Regions from separate parts of the Jeotgalicoccus saudimassiliensis genome, predicted to be linked through region 2. Evidence: riboswitches for the same ligand, from Rfam matches in the RefSeq annotation. Region 2 holds a riboswitch; the other holds the start of a gene.
The links. A riboswitch is a leader RNA that binds a small molecule or an ion and turns the genes downstream of it on or off. The one in region 2 is predicted to bind lysine.
Positions count from the first base shown of each region.

Region 1: it holds a riboswitch for lysine, as region 2 does, so the genes downstream of both, RZ44_RS04440 (aspartate-semialdehyde dehydrogenase) here and RZ44_RS01275 (Na+/H+ antiporter NhaC family protein) in region 2, are expected to answer to the same signal.

Region 1 covers NZ_CCSE01000001.1:910,209-917,869, forward strand. The annotation lists gene dapD (2,3,4,5-tetrahydropyridine-2,6-dicarboxylate N-acetyltransferase) at 1-517, opposite strand, end outside; gene dapB (4-hydroxy-tetrahydrodipicolinate reductase) at 532-1,245, opposite strand; gene dapA (4-hydroxy-tetrahydrodipicolinate synthase) at 1,242-2,129, opposite strand; gene RZ44_RS04440 (aspartate-semialdehyde dehydrogenase) at 2,153-3,130, opposite strand; lysine riboswitch at 3,228-3,407, opposite strand; gene RZ44_RS04445 (ABC-F family ATP-binding cassette domain-containing protein) at 3,470-5,071, opposite strand; gene RZ44_RS04450 (CvfB family protein) at 5,261-6,133, shown strand; gene pepF (oligoendopeptidase F) at 6,673-7,661, opposite strand, start outside.
Region 2 covers NZ_CCSE01000001.1:251,237-258,897, forward strand. The annotation lists gene RZ44_RS01255 (ABC transporter ATP-binding protein) at 1-601, opposite strand, end outside; gene RZ44_RS01260 (DUF72 domain-containing protein) at 648-1,496, shown strand; gene RZ44_RS01265 (sulfite exporter TauE/SafE family protein) at 1,510-2,331, shown strand; gene RZ44_RS01270 (bifunctional metallophosphatase/5'-nucleotidase) at 2,343-3,662, shown strand; lysine riboswitch at 3,706-3,872, shown strand; gene RZ44_RS01275 (Na+/H+ antiporter NhaC family protein) at 3,947-5,530, shown strand; gene RZ44_RS01280 (YutD family protein) at 5,585-5,932, shown strand; gene RZ44_RS01285 (DUF86 domain-containing protein) at 5,992-6,420, shown strand; gene RZ44_RS01290 (TIGR01457 family HAD-type hydrolase) at 6,413-7,174, shown strand; gene RZ44_RS01295 (biotin transporter BioY) at 7,272-7,661, shown strand, end outside.

The DNA.
Region 1 (7,661 bases), 660 kb from region 2:
ATACATCATCTTCAATCATAACAGGAGAGGCACTCGGCGGTTCAATGACACCTGCAAGTACCGCACCGGCACCGACGTGGACGTTTTTACCTGTCGTTGCACGGCCGCCGAGCACCGCGTTCATGTCGATCATCGTGCCTTCGCCGACAATCGCACCGATGTTAATGGATGCGCCCATCATTACGACCGCGCCGTCACCGATGACTGCATGTTCACGGATGAACGCACCCGGCTCGATACGCGCTTTCGTATTCGTTAAATCCATTAAAGGAATGGCCGAGTTGCGGCGGTCCTGTTCGATGACGATATCCGTTACTTTATCTTCTATAGAAGGATAAAACTGCTGCCAGTCGCGTGCATCTGCGAAAACTGTTTTCGAATCCGCCGTACCGAATACTTTAAATGACGCATCGAATTCGACGCCTTCAAAGTTCCCGTTAATATAAATTTTCAGCGGTGTCGCTTTCTCCGCATCTGAAATGTACTGAATGATCTCTTCTGCTGTAAATTTTTCCATTGTGTAAAAACTCCTTAAAATATGTTGTTATAGTCGTAAAATCCGTTTTCTTTGTTTATAAGACTTTCTGCTGCCTTAATTGCACCGTTTGCGAAAATGTCTTTCGACTGTGCAATGTGCTTCAGTTCTATTACTTCATCGAGCCCCGCGAAAATCGCTTCGTGCTCACCGACAATCGTACCGCCGCGTATTGCGCTGACACCGATTTCGCCGGTGCCGCGCTGATGATTGGCCTGTGACCGGTCGTAGACCGGATAGCTGCCGTCACGCGACTCTAAAGCCGTATCAAGGAGTTTAACGAGCGTACCGCTCGGTGCGTCCACTTTTTTGTTGTGGTGGCGTTCAACGAATTCCAGATCAAAATCCGCGAGCTGGTTAAGTGCTTCTTTAAGCAGGTTGTTTAACACGTGCACACCGTAGCTCATATTGGCACTGAAAAATACCGGGGCCGAGCCCGAGCGCTCTTTAAGCGCGGCAACAATGTCTTCTTTTTGTCCCGTCGTTGCGACAACGAGCGGTGTTTTGAAATCCTGTTCGAGTAAAGGCAGGATGCGTTCGGGATTCGAGAAGTCGATTGCAACGTCCGCATCTGCATCGTCGATGTTTTGAAATACGGGGTAGTCAGTCTCACCGGACGAGATTACACCTGCAATTTCGTGTCCGGCCTGTGCTGCAAGACGGGCGACAATCTGATTCATCGTCCCGTAGCCGATTAGGAGTATTCTCATACTCTCACGCCTTTTTTGAATTCGTTAAACGTATCGACGATCGTCTGTCTTGTCGTTTCCTCGAGCGGTAAGAGCGGCAGACGGAGTTCGTAGTTGCCGAAGCCGAGTTCAGCCGTTAATGCTTTAACCGGGATCGGGTTCACATCGATCTGCACGGCGTTAATAACCGGCATTAAAGTGGCAAATCGCTGTCTTGCTGTCGCGTCGCCTGATTTAATTCTTTCGTATACTTCCTGCATCTCACCCGGGATGACGTTGCCGACGACTGAAATTAATCCTTTGCCGCCGAGTGCGGTAAAGTCTGTTAAGTTGTCGTCGTTGCCGCTGTAGAGTGAAAATTCAGAATCGATAAGGTTTAAAACATTGATTGTATAGTTTAAATCGCCCACTGCATCTTTCATCGCCGTTATATTTTTATGGCGGCTGAGTTCAAGTACAGTCTCAGGCTCAATCGACATGCCGGTACGTGCAGGCACGTTGTATAAAATAACCGGAATATTAATACTGTCGGCAATCGCTGTGAAGTGCGCAATTAAACCGCGCTGGTTGCTCTTGTTGTAGTAGGGCGTAATGAGCATTACGCCGTCAGCGCCTGTTTCCTCCGCAAAGACCGACAGGTCGATCGACTGCTGTGTTGAGTTGGTGCCGGTCCCTGCAATAACAGGCACGCGGCCTGCTGCAGTTTCCACACCGACCCGGAGCAGTTCTTTAATTTCTTCCGCCGATAAAGTAGGGGATTCGCCGGTTGTGCCGTTGACGATAATACTCTGTACATTGTTCTCAATAAGGTATTCGATATGGCTTCTGAACGCATCGTAATCAACTGTATTGTTTCTGAACGGAGTGGTCATTGCCACGCCGACACCTTCAAAAATCGGACTCATATATATCTGTCTCCTTATTTATCTTATTTGTTTTCGAGTAATGCTTTTAAAATCTGCACTGTATTCTGCGCTGCACCTTTAAGAATGTTATCTCCGACACACCATACGTGGAATGTGTTGTCCATCGTCGGATCCTTACGGATACGGCCGACGTAAATTTCGTTCTCGTCCGTCGCTTCAAACGGAGTAGGATAAACGCCGTTTGCCGGGTCATCCATTAAGACGATGTGGGGGATGTCCTTAAATGAATTACGGACTTCCTCTTCCGTCGTTTCTTTATTAAGCGTCACGTTCATCTGTACGCTGTGGCTTGAAATCACAGGGACTCTGACACACGTCGCAGTCACGTCGATTGCATCATCTCCGAGAATTTTTTTCGTTTCGTTAATCATTTTGACTTCTTCTTTCGTGTAGCCGTCGTCTAAAAATACGTCGATCTGCGGAATGACGTTGTTGTAGATCGGCTTCGGATACGTCGTCGGCTCAGCGCCTTTTGCACCTTCCTCAAGGTCTCTGATGCCGCCAGCGCCTGAACCGGATACCGACTGATACGTCGTATAGTTCACGCGTTTTACTCCGAATGCGTCATATAACGGCTTCAGTGCGATGACCGACTGGATCGTCGAGCAGTTCGGGTTGGCGATGATTTTACGGTTTAACGACGGTGTGTTAATTTCCGGAACGATTAAATCGATATCGTCATGCATTCTCCAGAAACTTGAATTGTCGATAACAATCGAACCCTGTGCCTCAAAGAGCGGGGCGAACTTTTCACTCGTCGAACCGCCGGCACTCATAATTACATAATCAAATCCGTCTTTCGTTCTGTCTTCGGTTAATTCCTGCACCGTGTACACTTCACCGTTTACTTTCAGTTCTGAACCGCTTGAGCGTTTCGAAGAGAAGAGTACCAGTTCATCAAATGGAATCTTATACTGTTCCACCATTTCAATCATTTTTGTACCGACGACACCTGTTGCACCGACAATTGCGAGTTTCATAAAAATACAGCCTCCTGGATAGTTTATTCTGAATAGTTAGTCTCTTACAGTTAAATAAAAAAACAAGCCCGGGTACCGGACTTGTCTTTAATTTATATACAAGCGATGCCCTCCATTATTCTTTCAAATAATGACAAATCCACAGCTCTTAACCACTGGATCCAAAAGCCGGTGTCTGCTGACCACCGGCCATTTCGGCATCTCACCCTTTCGTTATATACACTTTGCAGAAGTTAAGTATATAAGTACTAATGATTGATGCGCCTCATCCGTTCTATTCAGTTTTTGATGTTGATTGTCATTATACATAACAAAGTATTCAAAGTAAACAGATAATTCCTATTTCTTTATAATACCTTTTTCAATCAGGTAATCTTCGTAGCCGATTTCCTTCACAAGCGCCTTGTTGTCGCTTAAATCAAGCACCGTGTTTGAAATTGTATTAATGAACTCAAGGTCATGTGAAGTGAAAAGAATTGACCCTTTGAATTTCTTAAGGCCGTCGTTTACCGCAGTAATACTCTCTAAGTCAAGGTGGTTCGTCGGCTCATCCAAAATAAGCACGTTCGCCTGTGACAGCATCATCTTGCTCAGCATTGCACGGACTTTTTCTCCACCGGATAATACGCTTGCTTTCTTCTTCGCTTCTTCACCGCTGAACAGCATGCGTCCGAGGAATCCTCGGAGGAACGTTTCAGTCTGTTCCTCAGGCGGGGCGTACTGGCGCAGCCATTCAACAAGACTTAAATCAACGCCTTCAAAGAACTCCGAGTTATCTTTCGGGAAATAGCTCTGTGACGTTGTTACACCCCAGTTAACCTGACCTGAGTCCGGTGTCACTTCTCCTGCAAGAATGCGGAGGAGGGTAGTGCGCTGTAATTCAGAACCGCCTGTTACGATAACTTTATCATTTGGAGATAAAGTGAACGACAGGTTGTCGAGTACAGTTTCACCGTCAATTGTATGAGTAAGATCTCTTACTGTAATGAGTTCGTTACCGATTTCTCTTTCGGCAGTGAAGCCGACGAAAGGATATCGGCGTGATGACGGTTTGATGTCATCCAGTTCAATTTTTTCAAGCATCTTCTTACGGCTCGTTGCCTGTTTTGATTTCGAAGCGTTGGCACTGAAACGTGCAACGAAGTCTTTAAGCTCTTTAATCTTTTCTTCTTTTTTCTTGTTCTGGTCCTGAGCCATCTGTAATGCCATCTGGCTTGACTGGTACCAGAAGTCGTAGTTACCCACGTACACCTGAATCTTACCGAAGTCGAGGTCCGCAATGTGCGTACATACGTTGTTCAGGAAGTGTCTGTCGTGCGATACGACGATGACTGTGTTTTCAAAGTTGATCAGGAATTCTTCAAGCCACTGTACCGCTTCAATGTCGAGACCGTTTGTCGGCTCATCCAGCAGAAGTACGTCGGGATTACCGAACAGGCTTTGTGCCAGAAGCACTTTAACTTTTGCAGTGTTGTCGATTTCCGCCATCGTTTTATCGACTAATTCGTGCGGTACGCCAAGACCGTGAAGAAGTGTTTCAGCGTCACTTTCAGCAGTCCAGCCGCCCATTTCGCCGTATTCGCCTTCAAGTTCCGCCGCTCTGATGCCGTCTTCGTCGGAGAAATCCGGCTTCATGTAGATTTCGTTCTTTTCATTCATAATAGACCATAGTTTTTCGTGGCCCATTAACACTACGTCAAGGACGCGCGTATCTTCGTAGCCGAAGTGGTCCTGGCGCAGGAACGCCATGCGCTCGTCGTCACCAAGCGTTACGTGGCCTTCCGAGTCAACTTCACCTGTCAGCACTTTAAGGAAAGTCGATTTCCCGGCACCGTTTGCACCGATTAAACCGTAACAGTTCCCCGGTGTGAATTTAATATTTACATCTTCAAATAATTTTCTGTCTCCAAATCGCAGACTCACGTTGCTTACCTGCAGCATGTGCATTCTCCTTTATATAAAACTCTACGTTTTTTAGTTTACATTCATAAGCGATAATACCATATTTATGGTATTATTTATATACCAGTATGTTCATCTGTATGCTTAACGTGATAAAAACCACAATATTAAACATTAACTGATATATGAATAATACACAATAGAAACAAATATAAATGAGGAGTCTATATGACAAAACTTTCAGGTACTACACAATTTTTAAAAGTGATCAAAAAAGAAGGGTCCACTTACACACTCGTTTCAGAAGACGAAAAGTACATCCGCATGAACGCATCAGAACTTGAAGGGGACAAAGATTACGACATCGATGATGATATTTTAGTCTTTATTTACCCGAACCGTTCAGGTGAATTATTCGCCACACCGAAACTGCCGAGCATTACCGCGACGAAATTCGGCTACGCTGAAGTCAGCGAAGTCAACCGTGACGGTGCTTATCTCGACATCGGTTCACCCCGAGAAATTTTAATCCCGTGGATCGATCTGCCGCGCATGAAAGAAGTTTGGCCGCAGGTCGGCGACAAAGTTTACGCAACAATCCGCGTCGAAGCAGATGACCAGATGTTCGGACGTTTAATTACGGAAACAGAAGTGGAAGAGAAATTCGAACCGCTGAACAAAGAAGACTACCAGACACTCGGCAACAAATGGCTGAAAGGCCGCCCGTACCGTCTGCTCCGCGTCGGCACATTTATTTTGTCCGACGAAGGATACAAAGTCTTCGTCCATGAATCAGAACGCGAACAGGAACCCCGTCTCGGCCAGGAAGTAAACTTCCGTGTCATCGGCATTAACGACAAAGGCGAAGTCAACGGCTCGTTCCTCGAAAAAGCATACAAACGCATGGGCACAGACGGCGAACGCATCCTCGAATACATGCAGATGCACGGCGACATGATGGAATTCACAGACAAGAGTTCACCGGAAGACATCAAAGCCGCCTTCAACTTATCAAAAGGCCAGTTCAAACGCGCATTAGGCGGCCTGCTGAAAGAAGGCAAAATCGAATTCCTAAACGGCGCAACACACTTGAAGAAATAATAAGACAGAACCCCGCTGGAGTAGCGGGGTTCTGTTTGTGTGGAGGGTGGGGAATTTGAGGGGGATTGTTGTGCTGAGTAACAATGAGGCGCGCTCATTGTTACTTTGGCGCGTTTTCGTGACTATGAAGGGCGTTCATTGTTACTTTGGGACGTTTTCGTTACTATGAGGCGCGCTCATTGTTACTTTGGGACACTTTCGTGACTATGAAGAGCGCTCATTGTTACTTTGGCGCGTTTTCGTGACTATGAAGGGCGTTCATTGTTACTTTGGGGTGTTTTCGTTACTATGAAGAGCGCTCATTGTTACTTTGGGACGTTTTCGTTACTATGAGGCGCGCTCATTGTTACTTTGGGACACTTTCGTGACTATGAAGAGCGCTCATTGTTACTTTGGACGACGTCAAAACTTAAACGACGACGTCCAGCCCGCATTAAACGTTGTCGTTCTCAAAACGACGACACCCAAACCACACTCAAAACAAAAAACTGAAAGGGCAGCTCAGCCCCTCCAGCTTCTTCTATATCAATTATACGATTTTAACCATCGATTTCTTCTGTCAGCTGCTCTAGTTCATCCACGAGCTCGCCGATATATTTTATCGTGTTTTTAAGTGGTGCATCTGTCGTGACATCGATGCCTGCCATTTTCGCCAATTCAACCGGCGTTTGTTTGCCGCCTGTTTTCAAGACTTCGAGCCATTCGTCGACTGCCGGCTGTCCTTCGTTCAGAATGCGCTGCGACATTTCCGTCGCGATCGTCAATCCCGCAGAATACGTATACGGATAAAGTCCCATGTAATAGTGGGGCTGTCTCATCCATGTGAGCTCCGCACCTTCTGTAATCTCAACGTCATCTCCCCAGAATTTCTCAATGACGCCGCGCTTAATTTCGTTCAGCGATTCCGCCGTCACCGTCTCGTAATTATCGACACGGTTGTACACTTCACGCTGATATGCCGCTTCCAGCAGATGCGTCACAAAGTTGTGGTAGTACGTACGTGAAATAATTGAGCTGATAACCCATCGCTTGAACTTCGGATCTTCCGAATTTTTCAGCAGGTGATTCGCCATCAGCATTTCGTTCATCGTACTCGGCGCTTCGATAAAGTACATCGACGGACGCGTATCAAAAATATTCTGCGCACGGTTCGCATTGTAGAAATGTCCCGCATGACCAAGTTCATGAGCAAGAACAAAAACTTCTTCCATTAAAGAAGACCACGAAATTAAAATGAACGGGTGGGAGCCGTACGGGCTTGAACAGAATGCACCTGTAGATTTTCCTTTATTCACAACGAAGTCAATCCAGCGCTCATCGTATGCACGGTTAATCATATCCGTGTAATCGTCACCCATAATCCCAAGCGCATCGAGAATATATTTACGCGACTCTTCGACGCTGATTTCCGGCTCGCTCGCAGGATCCAGTGGAATCTTCAGATCTTCAAAGCGCATTTTATCGAGTCCGTGAACTTTTTGAAGCAGCTTCGCGTAACGTCTCATGTGCGGCGCAAGTTCTTCAGTAA
Region 2 (7,661 bases):
TATCATCACTGACGCGTTCGGCCTGTGCGAGGTCGTGTGTAATCCAGATAACCGTGAGGTTATGTTCCTGCTGCAGTTTTTGGACAAGACGTTCAATTTCCCGGACAAGTGTATAGTCGAGGCTCGATGTAATTTCATCCAGCAGCAGCACTTCCGGTTTTGACACAAACGTCCGGGCTAAGGCAATACGGCTTTTTTCACCGCCGGAGAGCGTACTGACTTTACGTTCGAGAAAACTCCCGTCGAGTTCGACCATACCGAGCAGTTCAATGGCACGGTCTTGTTCCAGTTCTTTGTTAAATATTTTAAGCGGCAGATTTAAATTATCGTAAACAGTACCGGAAAGCATCGGTGCACTTTGAAATGCCATGCCGGCTTTCTTTCTGAGTTTCACGATATCGGCGTCGTTGATGTTTTCTCCGCGGTAAAATACATCGCCGGAAGCGGGAGACAGGAGACCGTTAATATGTTTCAGGCATGTTGTTTTCCCGGCGCCGCTCGGACCGATAAATGTCGTGATTTTATTTTCACGGAAATAACCGGAAATGTTATGCAGTATATCCCGGTGACTGACATTTTTAAACTCAATAATCTCCATCATTCATATCCTCCAATGTAAATGTGCTAAAATGAAGTAAGGTGATTTAATGATTTATATAGGACTGACAGGGTGGGGCGACCACGACTCGCTGTACACCGAACTTTCAAATAAAAAAGATAAATTAATTACATACGCTTCGCATTTTCCAATCGTTGAACTTGATTCAACATACTATGCAGTACAGCGCCAGTCAACAATAGAAAAATGGTGCGATCAGACACCTGACACGTTTAAGTTCGCAGTCAAGGCCCATCAGTTTATGACAGGGCACAGCGACTACAGGGAACATTATGATTCCATACGTGATGTCTTCGATGCATATAAAGAGATGCTGTTGCCTATGTATGAGAGAAACAAGCTTGCATTTGTACTTTTGCAGTTCCCGCCGTGGCTTGACTGCACCAGTAAAAATATCCGCTATGTAAAATTTGCAACGGAGCTTTTGAAACCGTTCAAAGTGGCGGTCGAGTTCCGCAATCAGACGTGGTTCAGCGACGAATATAAAGAAGATACATTGTCGTTTCTTCACGACAGCGGCGTCATTCACAGTATTTGTGATGAACCGCAGGCCGGTATCGGTTCGGTACCGTTCGTTAACCGGATCACCGATAATACTGCGTTTATCCGGCTGCACGGCCGTAATGTTCACGGCTGGACACAGCAGAACAGAACGTCCGAAGAGTGGCGGGATGTCCGTTATTTATATGATTATAACAGACAGGAACTCGAGTGGTTACAAAAACAGATCGGCATATTACAGCATAAAACGAAAGATATCTATATCGTCTTTAACAATAACTCAGGGGGTCACGCGGCTGGCAATGCAAAACAGTTAATCAGCATGCTTAATATCGAATACAGCGGACTTGCGCCAAAGCAGCTGAAACTTTTCTAAGGGGCTGAGGTTCATGGAATTTATCGTGCTAATACTGATTGGTTTTCTATCTTCTGTACTGGGCTCGCTCGTCGGTATCGGCGGGGGTGTTATTGTCGTTCCCGCATTGATGTTCTTCGGGCTGACACTCGGGCTTCTGCCGGCCATCACGCCGCAGACAGCTGTCGGTACGTCGAGCATGCTGCTTATTTTTACCGGCATGAGCGCAATGATTTCCTATGCCCGGAACAAGCAGGTGGACAGGGAAAACGGCATACTGTTTCTGATTGGTCTGATGCCGGGGGCATTCGCCGGATCATACGCCAGCAGTTTGTTTACCGTGGACAGTTTTAACCTCTATTTCGGTATGTTTTTAATTTTTATCAGTATTCTTCTTGTAGTGAGAAATAAAATTAAGCCGATGAAAGTATTCCAGAATCCAAAATATTTAAAACCTCACCGCGATAACATGGGAAATGTGTATCATTACGGTTTCCCACCTTATCTCGGTATTGTAATTACGTTTATGGTCGGCTTTGTTACCGGCCTGTTCGGTATTGGCGGGGGTGTTCTGATGACGCCGTTAATGTTGATGGTATTCCGTATGCCGCCGACTATTGCCATCGGTACGAGCATGATGATGGTCTTTTTCTCCGGTGTGTCGTCAGCCTTCGGTCACGTGCTGCAGAATAACGTCGTGTACATGTATATACTGATGCTCGTTCCGGCAGCTGTAATCGGAGCGAATATCGGTGTGAAAATTAACCAGCGCTTCAGTTCGGACGGCCTGGTTGTTATACTCCGCACCGTTCTGTTTATGCTGGGTGTGTATTTAATCTTACAAACAATTCTTTAAGGAGTGCTCGTATGGAAGTGAAAATTTATCACACGAATGATATACACAGTGCATTACATAACTATATGAAGTTTACGAGCTTCATTAAAAATAAAAGACGCCAGTACATAGATAATATGTTCTATGTGGATATCGGCGACCATGTGGACCGTTCGCATCCATATACAGAAGCGACACTCGGAAAAGGTAATATCGATTTGTTAAACGATGCAACATGTGATGTGGCAACGCTTGGCAATAACGAAGGCATTACCCTTACAAAAGAGCAGCTGAAACATTTATATGACGAAGCGGACTTTGATGTGATCTGTGCGAACCTTCGCGAAGTCGGTTCCGGGGAGCCTTATTTTAAACCGTATACGATTAAGGAAATCAACGGCGTGAATATTGGCTTTATTGCTGCGACGGTTGAATTCACCCCGTTTTACCTGGCGCTCGACTGGGAAGTGGCGGATGCTTTTGACTGGATTGAAAAATACCTGCACGAATTAAAGCCTCAGGTGGATGCGGTTGTAATGATGAGCCATCTCGGCATGTACGATGATGAAACGCTGGCGAACAAATTTCCTGAAATCGATTTAATACTGTCATCCCATACGCATCATCATTTCGAACATGGTGACCGGGTGAACGGTGTACTGCTGGCTGCAGCAGGCAGATACGGTGAATATATCGGTGAAGTGACGCTCGAATTCGACGGCCGGTCACTCGTCGGGAAGAAAGCCGCACTGATTGAATCCGACATTTTATCACAGGTGGAGAATGATTATTACAATAAAGGCAAGGCGATACTTAAAAATACGGTCATAAAAGAAGATGCGCTGCCGATCGACCGGAGATTGTATTCGGCGGGGAAATTCAGTTCGCTGCTTGCCTACATTCTGAAAGATTTTACAGACAGTGATGCCGGTCTGATTCATACCGGTCTGATTGCGAGCCCGTTTGACGGCGGAGAGCTGACTGAGTATTCACTTCATAAAGTGCTGCCGCATGCAATTAACGCTGTGCAGATAGAGTTGACCGGACGCGAGATGAAAGAGATTTTTACCCAGGCCGCCCGGCACGAGTATAAAGATGAAATTGTCCGGGGACTCGGGTTCCGCGGCGATATTTTCGGTTGTTTTGTCACGAATAATATTCAGTATATCCAGTCGGAAAGGGAGTATTATATCGGCGGAAAACTGATCGAAGACCAGAAGAAGTATAAGCTTGGAACACTTGATATGTATACGTTCGGCAGAATATTTCCGCAGTTCAGATACTCGAAAAAAGACTATATTATGCCGGACCTTCTCCGGGACATTGTTAAAAACTATCTCGATGAACTGTAGTCATTTCCGGTATGGATATGCTATAATGAATAACAATTGAATAAATAAAAGTAGAGGTTGCACTTTTCAAGAGTAAAGTATTTTAGCAGGCATGCGTTTAAAAGATACTTAAAAGGGGAAAGTGCCGAAGAATGATACCGGCAGGTATATATTCTGGGGTTCAGTTTAACAGGCTGGGCACTGTCAGTAACATGATGCGCTACATTTAATAGGTAAATCATAAATGCGTGCACTGTTAGCGTATTTGTGATTTTTTTTATTGAAAAAAACTAGGAGGAAGAAACATGGAAGCATTTTTAAATTGGGAATACATGCCTTTAATCCCGCCGCTGCTTACGCTGCTGCTCGTCATTATTACGAGAAAAGTGGGAATCAGTTTAGGGGCAGGAATTATTACATCGGCATTTGTCATTGCGAATGGCCGGTTCGGTGAATTTTTCACACTGATTATCGATTCATTTCTGGCAATCTTTATTGAAGACGGCGGTCTGAACACGTGGAATGCATACATATTAATATTCTTAACACTTCTTGGGATTATGACGGCATTTATGAATATGTCAGGCGGTGCGCGTGCATTCACAAACTGGGCACTGACTAAAGTTAAATCCCGCCGCGGTGCAGGTCTCGTAACGGGACTGCTCGGGATTATCGTGTTTATCGATGACTATTTCAGTGCATTAATTGTCGGTCAGGTGGCAAAGCCGATTACTGACAAATATAATATTTCAAGAGCAAAACTCGCTTATCTTGTCGATACGACAGCATCACCGGTTGCAGTAATGGCGCCGGTATCCAGCTGGGGTGCGGGAATTATGGGTCTGACAGCACCGCTGTTAATCGGTGCCGGCATGACGCACATTTCACCATTCCAGAGTTTTATGTATATGGTACCGATGAACTTCTATGTCATCGCAGCAGTCGTTATGATGTTTATCGTTATTATCTTTAAATTCGATATCGGTCCGATGAGAAAACAGGAAGATTTAGCGATTAACGAAGGTGTTCTGCGTGACAAAGTTCCGGAGTTTGCTGAGCAGGATGAAGACCTGCCGGTTCATGAAGGATCGGGTGCAAGTGCATTAATCGTGCCGATTGTTGCTCTCGCACTGACTGTTATAGTTGCAATGTACATTACAGGCGCAATGGAAGGCGGGGACTGGAGCGTCTTCACAGTCATGGAAAACACGCTGATTACACATGCGCTGTTAATTGGTGGAATTGTCGGCCTTGTCCTGACGCTTGTCTACTACTTCAAACATACGAAAAATGATAATGATTTCAGCGGCAGACACATTCTGCTTGGAATCAAAACAGGTTTCCTTGCGATGTTCCCGGCGATGCTGGTATTAACATTCGCATGGATGATCGGCGGACTGATCAGTGAACTTGGTACAGGAGAACTGCTCGGTACAATGGTTGAGAATTCAAGTCTTTCTGTTGCGCTGCTGCCGGCTGTTATTTTTATCGTTGCATGTATTATGGCAATGGCAACAGGAACGAGCTGGGGTTCATTCGGTATTCTTATTCCGGTAGCGGGTGAAATCATTATTTCACTTGGTGAAACGGAGCTGTTACTGCCGACTGTCGCAGCTGTACTTGCAGGAGCGGTATTCGGGGACCACTGTTCACCGATTTCCGATTCGACGATTCTGTCATCGACAGGTTCCGGCAGTGACCACATCGTTCACGTTATGACGCAGCTGCCGTACTCGGTAATCAGTGCATTAATCGCACTTGCCGGTTTCGTTATTCTCGGTCTGACAACGAGTGTTATGTACGGTCTGCTCGGAGTACTCGGAGGACTGTTAATCGTGTTTGTGATCGTTAAATTTATCTACCGTCCGGTCGCTAAACAGAACGCATAATGGTAATTATTGTGATATTATAGAAGTATCAGTCTGATTAAAGGGTGTGCTTCTGTGATTACAATTGATCATATGAACTTTGAGCTCGTGGAAAATTACCGCGATGCATTTGATGAAAAAGTGTTTATTGAAAAGTACAGTGAACTGCTGAATAAGTATGATTATATTGTCGGCGATGTCGGTTATGAAAAACTGAGGCTTGCCGGATTTTATAAAAATTCAAAACGCAAAGTTGAGCCGGATAAACGGGTTAATGCGATCGAAGAGTATTTAAATGAATACTGCAACTTCGGCTGTGCGTACTTTATCTTAAGAAAAGTTTCGAAACAGGAATTAAAAGAACAGGCTGAAAAGTCTGTTCCGGAACCAACTGAAGAAGTTAATGAAGAGGCCGGGTCTTAGGACACGGTCTTTTTTGTTTATGATATGATAAGAGTGAATAATAATGATGGGGTGTAGAAATGTATTTTGTAGATAAAAACCTTTTAAACACGCGTCTCGACTATATTGAGGGACTGGCTGAAACTATTGATACCGGCAATGAACTCGCGCTCGAAAGAGCATGTCATATGCTCATTGAAGCGACTGTGGATGTCGGCAATATGATTATCGATGCATTTATATTAAGAGACCCGGGAAACTATCAGGATGTTATGGATATTCTCGCACAGGAAAAAGTAATCGATGCAGAAGATGCCGAAAAATTTAAAAGCACGTTCGTCTGGAGAAAAGAGCTGACAAGAAACTACCAATCAATCAAACATGAAGCAATGCGTGCGGAGTTTAAGAAAAACATCAGTGCGTATAAAAACTTTAAAGCGAGCATCGAACATTTTTATAAAAATGACCCGCAGGCGGTCACTGCATTCAGCGGAGAGTCGGATGTATAAAGGATATTTAATAGATCTCGACGGCACGATGTTTAACGGCGATGCTGTTATCGACGGTGCCGTCGATTTTATTGACCGGCTGAACACGGCCGGTATTCCGTACTTATTTTTAACGAATAATGCGACGAGACGTCCGTCGGAAATTCTCGGGAAGTTTGTGAGTATGGGATTTACGACGACAGAAAATCATATTTATACGTCAGCTCAAGCGATGAAAACGTATCTCGAAGCGGAGTTTGATGCACCGTCCGTGTATTTAATCGGCACGGACAGTTTTCGTGATACGCTGACAGAGGGCGGTACAATTACGCTGAATGATTCTGCACCGGATGCTGTTGTAATGGGGCTTGATACATCGATTACGTTTGAAAAAATTACAACTGCGTGCCGACTGATACAGACAGGTGCGCGTTTTTTGGCAACCAATCCGGATATAAAGATTAAAACGGATTTCGGTTTTTCACCGGGAAACGGTTCTTTCGTTAAACTGATCAGCGAAGTTACAGGTGTTGAGCCGCTCATTACAGGAAAGCCGAACCGTTATATTTTGGACGGTGCACTGAAGCGGCTGAATATGTCAGCTGACGATGTGGCGATGGTCGGGGATAATTACGACACAGATATACTGACAGGCATTAACGGCGGACTCTATACCATTCACGTCGGCACAGGCGTGCATACAAAAAGAGAAGTCATGATGAAAAATGTACCGCCGTCCCATACGGTGGATACACTTCTGGACTGGCAGTTATAATTCACCTGACGCTCGTGTTAACCGTAAATAAATTACGGTTAACACGAGCGTTTTTTTCTGTTATGATGTAAATAATCAAACAGACTGGAGTAACAATATGAAAACCAAACACCTCGTTTTTGCCGCATTGTTTACTGCGCTTATTGCCGTCGGCGCACAGCTCAGAATATCGCTCGGGCCTATTCCTTTTACATTGCAGGTGCCGATGGTGCTGCTTGCAGGACTGCTTCTCGGCAGAAAGCTCGGGTTGATAACAGTTACAGCATACATATTTATCGGCCTGATCGGTATTCCTGTATTTGCCGGTGCCGGAGGACCGGGCGCCTTCGTGTCGCCGTCGTTCGGCTTTGTGCTAGGATTTATACCGGGTGTCGTAATTACAGCGATGGGCGGCAACACTCAGCCCGTGCGCATGATGACTTTTACGATTCTCGGTATGTGTGCAATATTCATATGCGGTGTCGTTTACTTTTCATTTATTATGAAC